2 regions of the Paraclostridium sp. AKS73 genome follow, and region 2 is predicted to be linked to the other one. Evidence: a T-box and tRNA genes for the amino acid it is inferred to sense, from the RefSeq annotation. Region 2 holds a T-box; the other holds one or more tRNA genes.
What was found. The T-box of region 2 lies ahead of serS (serine--tRNA ligase). A T-box ahead of a tRNA ligase gene usually reads a tRNA of that ligase, here a tRNA-Ser.

Region 1 (7,212 bases), on a different contig from region 2:
ATAGAAGCTATGGGTAGAGGAAATATACCTCCAGAAATGTTAAAAGGTGTAGAATATGCTAGAAGCAAAGATATACCTGTTGTTATAGCATCTAGATGCCATTCTGGTAGAGTTTTTGATAGTTATGGATATTTAGGTTCTGGTAGGGATTTAAGAAATCTAGGATGTATATTTGCTGGTGATTTACCTGGGCAAAAGGCTAGAATAAAGCTTATAGTTGCTTTAGGAAAAACAAATAATCTAAATGAATTAAAAGATATGTTTGAAGAAGGAATATACTATTAAATAAATAATAAAAAGGTTATTCATATGAATAACCTTTTTTATTATGCTTTCTCTATAATTCCATTTTTTAGGCATATTGAGTAATCTAAGTCTTTCACTCCAACCTTAAATTTAACCTCTATCATTTTGCCATCTTTCCCTATTACATTTCCTTCCCCAAATTTACTATGTAAAATCTTATCCCCAATTTTGATTGCATTTATATCTTCTTTTGTTGGAGACTTTATATTATCAATAAACCTTGAAACAAAAACTTTTTTCCCATATTTCGTTTTTGGTGAACTTATATGTAATTCATCCTGAGCTCTAGTTATTCCTACATAAAATAATCTTCTTTCTTCCTCTATAGCTGATTTTCGTTTTTCTTCATCTTCTATATCATAAGATTTTTCATGAGGTATTGTTCCTTCATTTACTCCTATTATATATACATATGGGAATTCTAATCCCTTTGCACTATGCATAGTCGTAAATATTACTCCCTCTGAGTTTTTGTTATTTCTATTTTCAACTATCTCAGATTTAACCTTTTCTATATGATCTAAGTATTCATTTATAGTTTTAAAGTTACTTGAAGAACTTTCTAGTTCATTTAAAATTTCTATTAACCCATTTGGTTTAATCTTCCTATTACTACAATAATCTAATACATATCTATCATAATCTAGACTAGTACGTATATATGAAATTGCATTCTTAGGCGATAATGTCTTTAAATAACTTAAATCTATTTCTAAATCATTTAATGTCTTTACTTGTTTTGGATGTAATCCACCCTTATTTATTAATGCACCTATGAAGTCTCTATCCTCACTTGCAAGCTTTATACTATCTTTAGATATATATCTAAATGGCTTATTAATAATTCTTATCCAATCTTCACTCAATGTTGTATCTATCCCTAGTCTTAAATACGCTAATAAATCTTTCGCAACCCAATGGTCATATATAGTTACAATTGAGTCTCTAACAACAAATGGTATATGCATATCCATAAACACATCTACTAGTGCTCTAGACTGTATATTTGTCCTATATATAACTGCAAAGTCATCATAGTTAACACAATTATCTTCACATTTTTTAATTATGTCTCTAGCTATAAATTTTGCTTCTTCTTCTGAGTCTTCAGTTTTTATATAGTTTACACTTCCATTTTCTTCTCTATCACACTTAATTACTTTTTCGTATCTATTTTCATTAAATTGAATAAGCTTATTTGCAGTATCTGTTATACCTTGTTTTGATCTATAATTTATATCAAGAACATATTTCTTGCTATTTTCAAAGTATCTTTCAAACTCTAATAAAAAGTCTGGTCTCGATCCTCTAAATCCATATATACTTTGATCTTCATCACCTACAACAAATATATTGTTGTTTGGACTTGCTATTAACTTTATAACTTCAAATTGCACTTTATTTATATCTTGAAATTCATCCACTAAAATATATCTATACGCATTTCTGACTCTTTCTAACACTCTTTTATTATTTCGTAATAAGTGATAAGTCTTTATAAGCATATCATCAAAATCTATCTTTTTGATACTTTCCTTATAATCCTCATACATATTATAAGCTTTTATAAACTCATCCTTTGAAAGTATTTCTGGATTAAAATCTAATTTATCCATTAACTCGTTTTTGACATAAGAAATTTCATTTATAACATTTAAGATTGTATCATCATCTTCTGCATTTTCTATATTTAAATTTTTTAAGATTCCTCTTATAGCAAATTTTTTATTCTTTTCATCTAATATACAATCCAGCTCGTACTTTTCAAAAATCTAAGTATTCTAAAGAAAACTGAATGGAATGTACCATAGCTAACTTTATTTAATCTAACATCATGACTCAAGCTTAGAGCCCTATTTTTCATTTCTGTTGATGAAGCTTTTGTAAAACTAATAGCTAAAATATTTTTAGGATTTATATTATTATTTAAAACCATATTAACTATTCTATACGTTATAACTCTTGTCTTACCTGAACCTGGACCAGCTAAAACCATGCAAGGTCCATCTATGTGCATTACTGCGCTTTTTTGATTACTATTTAATCCATTTATATCTATCATCATTTATCACCTTGAACTATCTTTATATTATTTTATAATTAATATTATATACTATATTCACAAAAAGGAGTAAACCTATGGAAGTTATTACTAAGACTATAGATAATTTAATTGATATACCAAAAAATCATTTCGTATTCGATATAGAGACCACAGGTCTTAGCCCTAAATATTGTAAAGTAATATTAATAGGGGTTTTATATAATTTAAATAACAAAACTATAATTAAACAATATTTTGCTGAGTCTGAAGAAGAAGAAAAAGATTTACTTTTAAAGTTTATTAATGATATAAAAACTTTTGATCATCACATAACATTTAATGGAGTATCTTTTGATATACCTTTTTTAAACTCAAGGTTTAATTCCAATGATATTGATTTTTCCATAGATAAATGTGATGATATTGATATTTTAAGAATTGTAAAACCATTTAAAGAAAAACTGTCTTTATCTGATTGTAAACTAAAAACAATAGAAAAATACATGAGCATACAACGAGAAGATACTATATCCGGAAAAGAAAGTGTTGAGTTATATAAAAGTTTTCTAATTAGTAAAGATATTAGTTTAAAAGAAAAAATACTATTGCATAATTACGAAGATATTTATTACTTAGGAAAAATATATAACATAAAAAACATAATAGATGAAAGTTTGGATTACATAGATATAAATATAAACAATTCAAATTATAAAGTTCTTTTAAATAAATATAAAATTACAAAGTCTGTTTTGCATTTAAATTTTATATCTAGAAAAAATTTAAACTTCCATTAAATATATTTAGAGATACTTATACTATTTCTACCGAAGAAAATATATTGAATATATTTATAAATCTTAATAAGGGTATCGATAGCAATGGAAATACAATATTTTTTTATAAATTAGGATCTATAATTCCCATAAAGTTTAATAATGATTTTATAGTCGACAATATTAACGCATTATCTAAATTTTTAATTTCTAAAGAGTTATAAATATCATCTTTGCCTAAAAAAAAGAACTGTTGAAATATCAACAGTTCTTACTGGCGGAGAAGGAGGGATTCGAACCCTCGCACCGGTTAACCCAGCCTAATCCCTTAGCAGGGGATCCTCTTGAGCCACTTGAGTACTTCTCCGTATTCATTTTTACCATACTATGATTATATAAGATTGTTTTTTTGATGTCAACGTTTTTTACAATTTTTTTGATTCGACATAAAAATAAGGAGATTAACTCCTTATTTTGCTTACATATTCTTTTTAGCTTCTAATAGCATTTCATTTGATTTTTTTAAGTAATCAATTGCTTGTTCAATATTTTTAGCAGTTTCTTCTTTTCCCATTTCTCTAGCTTTTTCTGCCCACTCTCTAAATCCTTCTTCATGAGATTCATTGTGATTTACCCAATGAACAAGAAGTATGTTGAGAGTTTTTTCATCTTTATTTTCAGCTACAGCCGCACCTGAATGTTCTATATGCTCATGATCATGGTCGTGACCATGGTGGTTTCTTACACTAGTTTTATTAAATAGCATTTATAATCCCCCTTATTTTATATTAAATTCTTTTTTTATCACTTTTACTGCATCCTTTATCAACAGTGATAATGGTTTTCCTTCTAATCCCACCATTTCTACATCTTCTGGCATTATAGGAAGTAATATTTTTAAAGCTTCACTATCTGAGATTGCTTCACTAATTCTAGCGGTTACTTCACCCATCATTGCATTTGGTATAACTGCAGATACTGGCGCAACTACTATACTAGCTTTTTTTGTTGAAACTATTATAGCATTCTCTCCTGTAGCACCTTTATTAGCGTGTGCTTTCATCATTGAACTTGTTGCTATTGAGTTTGTCCCTAGTGCGTATATTTCTATGTACGATGGAAGTTCATCTCTAAGAGCTGATACAACTTGAGCTCCTATTCCGCCTCCCATTCCATCTATAACTGCTATTATCATATTTTCTTCCCCTCAATTACATTTTTATGTAAATTAAAATTTGTTTTATACTGATTCTTTGATTATTATTTTATGATCCATAAGTCTTATTTCTTTTATTTCCCCATCGATTATTTTTTGCTCTCCTAGTAAATCTGTTAAATATACTTTTCCTTCGTATGGGTCTACACTAACCACATTATCCATTACTCTTTCAAGATTGTTGTTTTTTAAAACATAAGCTGCTGATTCACACATAACATAATCCCCCTTAGTATATTAATTTTATACTCAATCAAAAAAAGATCCCTCCAAGGTATTTCAAAACCCTTAAAGAAATCTTCATGATTTCAAATAACTTTGTATATTTTGAGTATAACACCAAATTTTGGTTGAAGTCAATTCCTTTACTTATATAAATTATCTTTTATTTGTGTACTCATCTGAAGAATATTTACTATATAAACACTTGGCTAAATCTAGTTCATAATCTGTTAGCTCTTCCTCTTCAAACTCAACGTTAAAAGTCTTTGCCATTCCTCTTACAATGGATTTTTCGAGGCTGTTTATATCTATTTTTCTTCCTATTTCATTCTCAATACCACTTGCCTTACTTAACGTAAACTTCTTTGCTCTTTCTTTTATTTCCGGAGATTTGGTTTTTATAATTTCATACAAATCATCTATATTGAAATTCAATACAATAGACCCGTGTTGTAATATAACTCCATCATTTCTATGCTGTGCACTTCCTACAACTTTTTTATCATTTATAGTTATTTCATATGAAGCATGTGCATTAAAACACGCAGCTGAAAGCTTCTCTCTACTAATTTTTTCTCCCTTACTTAAATCATCAACCTCTATACCTTCAAGTTTTAATCCATTTGCAATTCCTTCACTTATGAACTTATATGAACTATTTATACTCTTATCCATCAGTTCATTGTCTTCTCCTACAATTATAGAATAAGTTAACTCATTTTGATGTAATACGGCTCTTCCACCTGTAACTCTTCTTACACAGTCTATTTTTAACTCTTTGCATTTTTTTATATCTACTTCACTTTCAAACTTTTGAAAATATCCTATAGTTAAACAACTAGGATTCCAAGAATAAAACCTTAGTGTAGGCTTACATCTTCCTTCTTTATACGAAATAGTAATAGCTTCGTCTATAGCCATATTCATTGAGCCATCATAAGTTTTGTTTTTTATTACTCTCCACTTTTGCATAATTTTGCTTCCCCTATATCTAAGTTAATTTCTTTAATTGCTAGTTTAATTTCTTCTTTGCTTAACTTTCTTGAATAATTATATATTGTATGTCCTGGTCTCTCATTATAATATGGTCTATTGCAATTCTTACATCCTTTTATTTCAAATGGCTTTCCTTTTAATATATCCATCTTTATATATTCATCTATCTCTATTTCTTCTAGGTACCCATCTAATCCAAATTTAAAGTAATCTCCATTATACCCTTTATCCATCATATACGTCATAAGTTGAACTCTTCTATAACTCTCTATACTAGGTTGGCTTACATCTTCCATTTTAGTTCCCTTTACAGGTGTAAATGCAAATAAACTAATTGTTATATTATAACCTTTCAGAGTTTTATATAAATCATATATATCTTTGTGGATTTCTCCTAATCCTACGATTATATGCGTACTAATTCTATTTGGATATATAAGTCCTGCTTCTTTTATAAAATCTATTTTTTTATCAAAATTAGTTCCTTTTATCTTCTCATATAATTCCTTATTTGCAGCATCTATAGCTATACCTATTTTTTCAACTCCTAGATCAAAGAATTTTTCAATTTCATCCATATCTTCTAACTTGGCTGATAAAGATATAGGTATATTTAAATTAGAATTGACATATTTAACAAATTTTCTTACTTCATTAAGAGATTCTTCACTATCCATTGATTGTAAGCATATTCTTTTTATATTTTCTCCTTCATAGCTTTTAAAAGCATCTAAAATTTCTTCTTTTGTATATTCTGGCCATAAAACTCTAGACAGTTTATCTTTTCTACTATTACTTTCAATGGATTGTGAACAAAATGAACATCGATTATTACACTGATTTCCTATCATTATATAAGCAGTAGTAGGAGGTATGTCGCTTTGTCCTCTTTTTATACCAAGTTCTATTGCAGTTCCAATAGACAATCTAATCATAATATGCAACACTCCTTACTCTCTTTAATATCTAACTTCATTTCAAGTGCTAAGTTTTTACATGATCTTGACGGTAATACAATTTTATTTATTCCACATTCTATTGCTAATTTATCTAAATCACTTCTATATTTGCCCCTGGGCCTCATACAGCCTAAATTTATTTTAGTTTTTGGAAGCCTTATTCTCGCTTCACATAATACATCTATAACTTCATCTAAATTAGGTGGCTCTACATTTTCATACTCAGTATTTTTTGTAGGTATTAAAACTATAAAAGTTAATTGATCTGGCTGGTTTTTTCAAGATAGTCTATAATCTCATATTCTCCTTTTACCTTTCCACCCTTTAGTCCTATGCATATATGTGGAGCTACCTTTGTGTATCTTTTTATATATTCATATGTAGCTATGTATTCTTCTCTGCTTTTATTAATTTTATATACTTCTTTTATAGTATCCTCATCAAATACAAGGTCAAATGATACATAATCTAAAAAATTGCAGACCAAATCTATATTTTCTTTATTCATAAGTCCTATATGTGAATTTAATTTATAGCCCTTTTGTTTTAAATTTTTTATAGTTTCTATATGACTATCTATAGGAACATCTCCATCTTGGCTGCATCCACCACTTAATAATATACTAGTTATATTTCTCTTTTTTATATCTTTTTCATATTCAGCTATAGGTGTCATGTTTTTTAAATAATGAC
Region 2 (3,880 bases):
CATAGTAACATACAAGTCGCAATTTATAAGTCTCCATCCACCTAAGTAATCTGAAGCCTTTCTTATTGCTAATATTTCAGCATGGGCTGTAGGATCATTTAATGTTTCAGTTAGATTATGCGCTCTAGCTATAATTTCACCATTCCTCACTATAACTGCACCTATGGGTGTCTCGCCTTTTCCATAAGCTTTATATGCTTCTTTAATTGCTTCACTCATATAAAACGATTTGTCCATGCTTCCTCCTAAAACCTATAACATCTTTAATATTACCATAATTAAATTTATAATTCAACTTAAATTTTAACCCATATTCTAATATAATTCTACAAATTTAATGTTATTTCTAATACATTTTTTATTAAATCTAAAGTAGGTTTTGATTATGAATTATTAAAATAAATAGGAAGCTTAGTATATAAGCTCCCTATTTAGATAAATAAGATTTTTAAATCTTATAATTCGTCTTTCTTTATAACATCAACACCCATATATGGTCTTAATGCTTCAGGAACTACTACAGATCCATCAGCTTGTTGATAGTTTTCTAATATAGCAGCTAAACATCTTCCTACTGCTAATCCTGATCCATTTAAAGTATGAACATATTCAGCTTTTGCTTTCTTATCTCTCTTGAATCTTATTCCAGCTCTTCTAGCTTGGAAATCTTCGAAGTTTGAACAAGAAGAAATTTCAACATATCTGTTGTAGCTTGGCATCCATACTTCTAAATCGTATTTAAATGCAGCTGTAAATCCTAAGTCTCCTGTACATATTCTTACAACTCTATATGGTAATCCTAATATTTGTAACATAGTTTCAGCATCATTTGTTAGTTTTTCTAATTCTTCATAAGATTCTTCTGGCTTAACAAACTTAACTAATTCAACTTTATTGAATTGATGTTGTCTTACTAATCCTCTTGTATCCCTTCCTGCAGATCCTGCTTCAGATCTGAAACATGGAGTATATGCACAATATTTTATTGGTAACTCATCTGCTGATAATATTTCATCTCTGTGTATATTTGTTACAGGAACCTCTGCAGTTGGTATTAAGAAGTAATCAAGACCTTCTAATTTGAACATATCTTCTTCGAATTTAGGAAGTTGACCTGTTCCTATAAAACTAGTTCTGTTTGCCATAAATGGTGGTAATACTTCTGTGTATCCATGCTTCTCAGTGTGAGTATTTAAGAAGAAGTTTATTAATGATCTTTCAAGTCTAGCTCCTAAACCTCTATATAAAGTAAATCTTGATCCTGTTATTTTACCTGCAGTTTCAAAATCTAATATACCTAATCCTGTTCCTATATCCCAGTGAGCTTTGTTTTCAAAATCAAACTTTGTAGGATCTCCCCAAGTTCTTATTTGTACATTATCTTCATCTGTTGTTCCTTGTGGAACATCTGGGTGAGGAACATTAGGAATTCTCATTAAGTTATATTCCATTTTTTCTTCTACTTCTTTAACTTTCTCATCAAATCCTTTTATCTTCTCAGATAATTGCTTTAACTTAGCTTTTGCTTCTGTAACATCTACACCTTCTTTTATTAATTGAGGTATCTTCTTTGATTCTACATTTAATTCATTTTTCATAACTTCAACTTCTTGAAGTAATTCTCTTCTCTTATTATCTAATTCTACAACTATATCAAGGTCGAATTCTTTTTCTCCTCTTATTTCCATTGCTTTTTTTATTTCATCTAAATTTTCTCTTATTCTTTTTATATCTAACATTTGTCTTCCTCCTATAGAATATTTTTATATTTTAAAATAAAATAACGTTACCCCTAATGATGTAATAGTGATTTTATTTCAATTTTCAATTTTCAATTTTTGTATAAAAAAAGACCCTCGTACCCCTTAAAAAGGGACGAAAGTCTGTTATCCGCGTTGCCACCCTAGTTGTTTACATTTGTAAAATATAAACCTCTCAATCCTGTAACGTAGGTATACGACCAATCTTACTATTATTTTCGGATTAGTAGCTCAGGAATGGATTCAAAAACCATTGTAATGAGTTCTCACCAACCACTCACTCTCTGAATACAAACTTGCTTTTTACTATTTTCCGTCTTCGCCATATTCTTTGTTCTATTTGTAAATCATTATATTATATATATTATCAACTTTCAATACTAATATTCAAAAAGTTTTATTATTTTTATTATTTTTTTATATCTTCATCACAATTTTTATAATATATAACTCTTGAAGGGAAAGGTATTTCAATATTGTTCTCATCAAATTTGGATTTTACCTTCTCCATTACATCAAAGTATACACTCCAGTAATCATCAGTCTTTACCCATGGCCTTGCTACTATTTGCATAGCATTTTCACCTAATGTATTTAATCCAATTATAGGTTCTGGATCTCTTAATATTCTTTTATCTTCCTTAAAAATTTTTGCTAGTACATCTTTTACAACTTTTATATTTGTATCGTAAGCTACACTAAATGAAAAATCTATTCTTCTTTTTTCTTGATGTGTATAGTTAATTATATTGTCACTAGTTAACTTAAAATTAGGAACTATAATAGCTTTATTATCAGGAGTTTTTAGTATTGTGCTAAAAATTTGTATATCATCAACTGTTCCTTCAACCCCAGATCCACCTATATAATCTCCAGTTTTAAACGGTTGAAAAATAAAATTATCATACCTGCACCTAAATTTGACAGTATTTCTTTAAACGCTAAACCTAAAGATAAACCAATAACTCCTATCAGTGATACCATAACTGTCATAAAGGATTGTACAGGGAAGTTAATTATATCTAGACAGGTCATAATAACCATAAGAACACTAGATCCATAAATAGCATATGATGCAAAATTAGCTACTCCTCTTTCAATATTGTATTTAAGTATAATCTTTTTGCTATATCTCTTTAACCATTTACAACCATATAATCCTACAATAAGAAATATAATCGCATAAATTAATTTAGGACCACTATTTTTAACTGCATGAAAAAAGTTTCTATGGTTTTTTGAGATACTTGCGTTGTAGTTCCACTAATCATAAGCTCACTCTCCTAACTTGATGTATTTATTATAAGTCTATTTTAATAATTTTTTCTTTTTATTTATTATATCTCTAATTATTTTACAATATTTTTTTAATTAAATGCAATTCTTCTAATACATATTTATAGAAAATAAAAAAAAGCTATGAAAATTCATAGCTTTAAATTCTTTCACATGAGTTCATCGAATTACTATCTACTATTTTTTTACAAAATTATCAAGATCCTGTATTTTACTACTATCAGCTAAATCAATTTTTATATTCATCATCTCTTCGTTTATAGGTCCTTGCGAAATTGAATTAATCTTTAAATTATTTTCTTCAGCTAAATTTATTAAATCTAGAATACTCCCTCTATTAACTTCTATACTAAACTTCATTTTTACCTACCCCTTTTTAGTATCTTTTAATAAAGATTATTCAAGCTATATTTAAATTATTACACTTTGTACATTTAAATTAAATTTAATCTCATACAGTACAAAAGTAATCTTTTTATTTTCACACAACAAAAAGTGGTTAGGATTAACTTTATAGCACAGTGGCCATTTTAAAGCATCTTTTCTCATCTCTTTATATCATACCATATAAGCGTAATTCTTCTTTATTTTACACAACAAAAAGTGGTTAAGGTTTAGTTTGCAACGCCGAGGTCATTCAAAGCATCTTCTCAGCTTTATGACCCAAGTGCAAACTAAACCTTAACCACCACTACTAAATCCACGTAAAATAAAAAAGATTACGCGGCTACGTCCTACTCTCCCAGGCAGCTTCCCACCAAGTACCATCGGCGCTAAAGAGCTTAACTTCTGTGTTCGGAATGGGAACAGGTGTATCCTCTTTG

Region 1: it encodes a tRNA-Ser, which carries the amino acid that the T-box ahead of serS (serine--tRNA ligase) is inferred to sense. The anticodon was not compared.

Annotation. Positions count from the first base shown of each region.
Region 1 is NZ_JAIXHU010000011.1:54,341-61,552, reverse strand. Features, by position in the region: gene LEQ07_RS08375 (asparaginase) at 1-285, shown strand, start outside; gene LEQ07_RS08370 (ATP-dependent helicase) at 327-1,994, opposite strand; gene LEQ07_RS08365 (UvrD-helicase domain-containing protein) at 2,045-2,368, opposite strand; gene LEQ07_RS08360 (ribonuclease H-like domain-containing protein) at 2,446-3,147, shown strand; tRNA gene LEQ07_RS08355 (tRNA-Ser) at 3,402-3,493, opposite strand; gene LEQ07_RS08350 (hypothetical protein) at 3,605-3,892, opposite strand; gene LEQ07_RS08345 (DUF3842 family protein) at 3,905-4,321, opposite strand; gene LEQ07_RS08340 (CooT family nickel-binding protein) at 4,367-4,558, opposite strand; gene LEQ07_RS08335 (lipoate--protein ligase family protein) at 4,721-5,536, opposite strand; gene LEQ07_RS08330 (radical SAM protein) at 5,518-6,495, opposite strand; gene LEQ07_RS08325 (hypothetical protein) at 6,492-6,644, opposite strand; gene LEQ07_RS08320 (hypothetical protein) at 6,776-7,212, opposite strand, start outside.
Region 2 is NZ_JAIXHU010000064.1:5,634-9,513, forward strand. Features, by position in the region: gene LEQ07_RS19145 (nucleoside deaminase) at 1-237, opposite strand, end outside; gene serS (serine--tRNA ligase) at 456-1,739, opposite strand; T-box leader at 1,869-2,089, opposite strand; gene LEQ07_RS19155 (mechanosensitive ion channel family protein) at 2,170-2,655, opposite strand; gene LEQ07_RS19160 (mechanosensitive ion channel family protein) at 2,622-2,804, opposite strand; partial or broken gene LEQ07_RS22725 (hypothetical protein) at 2,913-3,005, opposite strand; gene LEQ07_RS19165 (hypothetical protein) at 3,234-3,416, opposite strand; rRNA gene rrf (5S ribosomal RNA) at 3,778-3,880, opposite strand, start outside.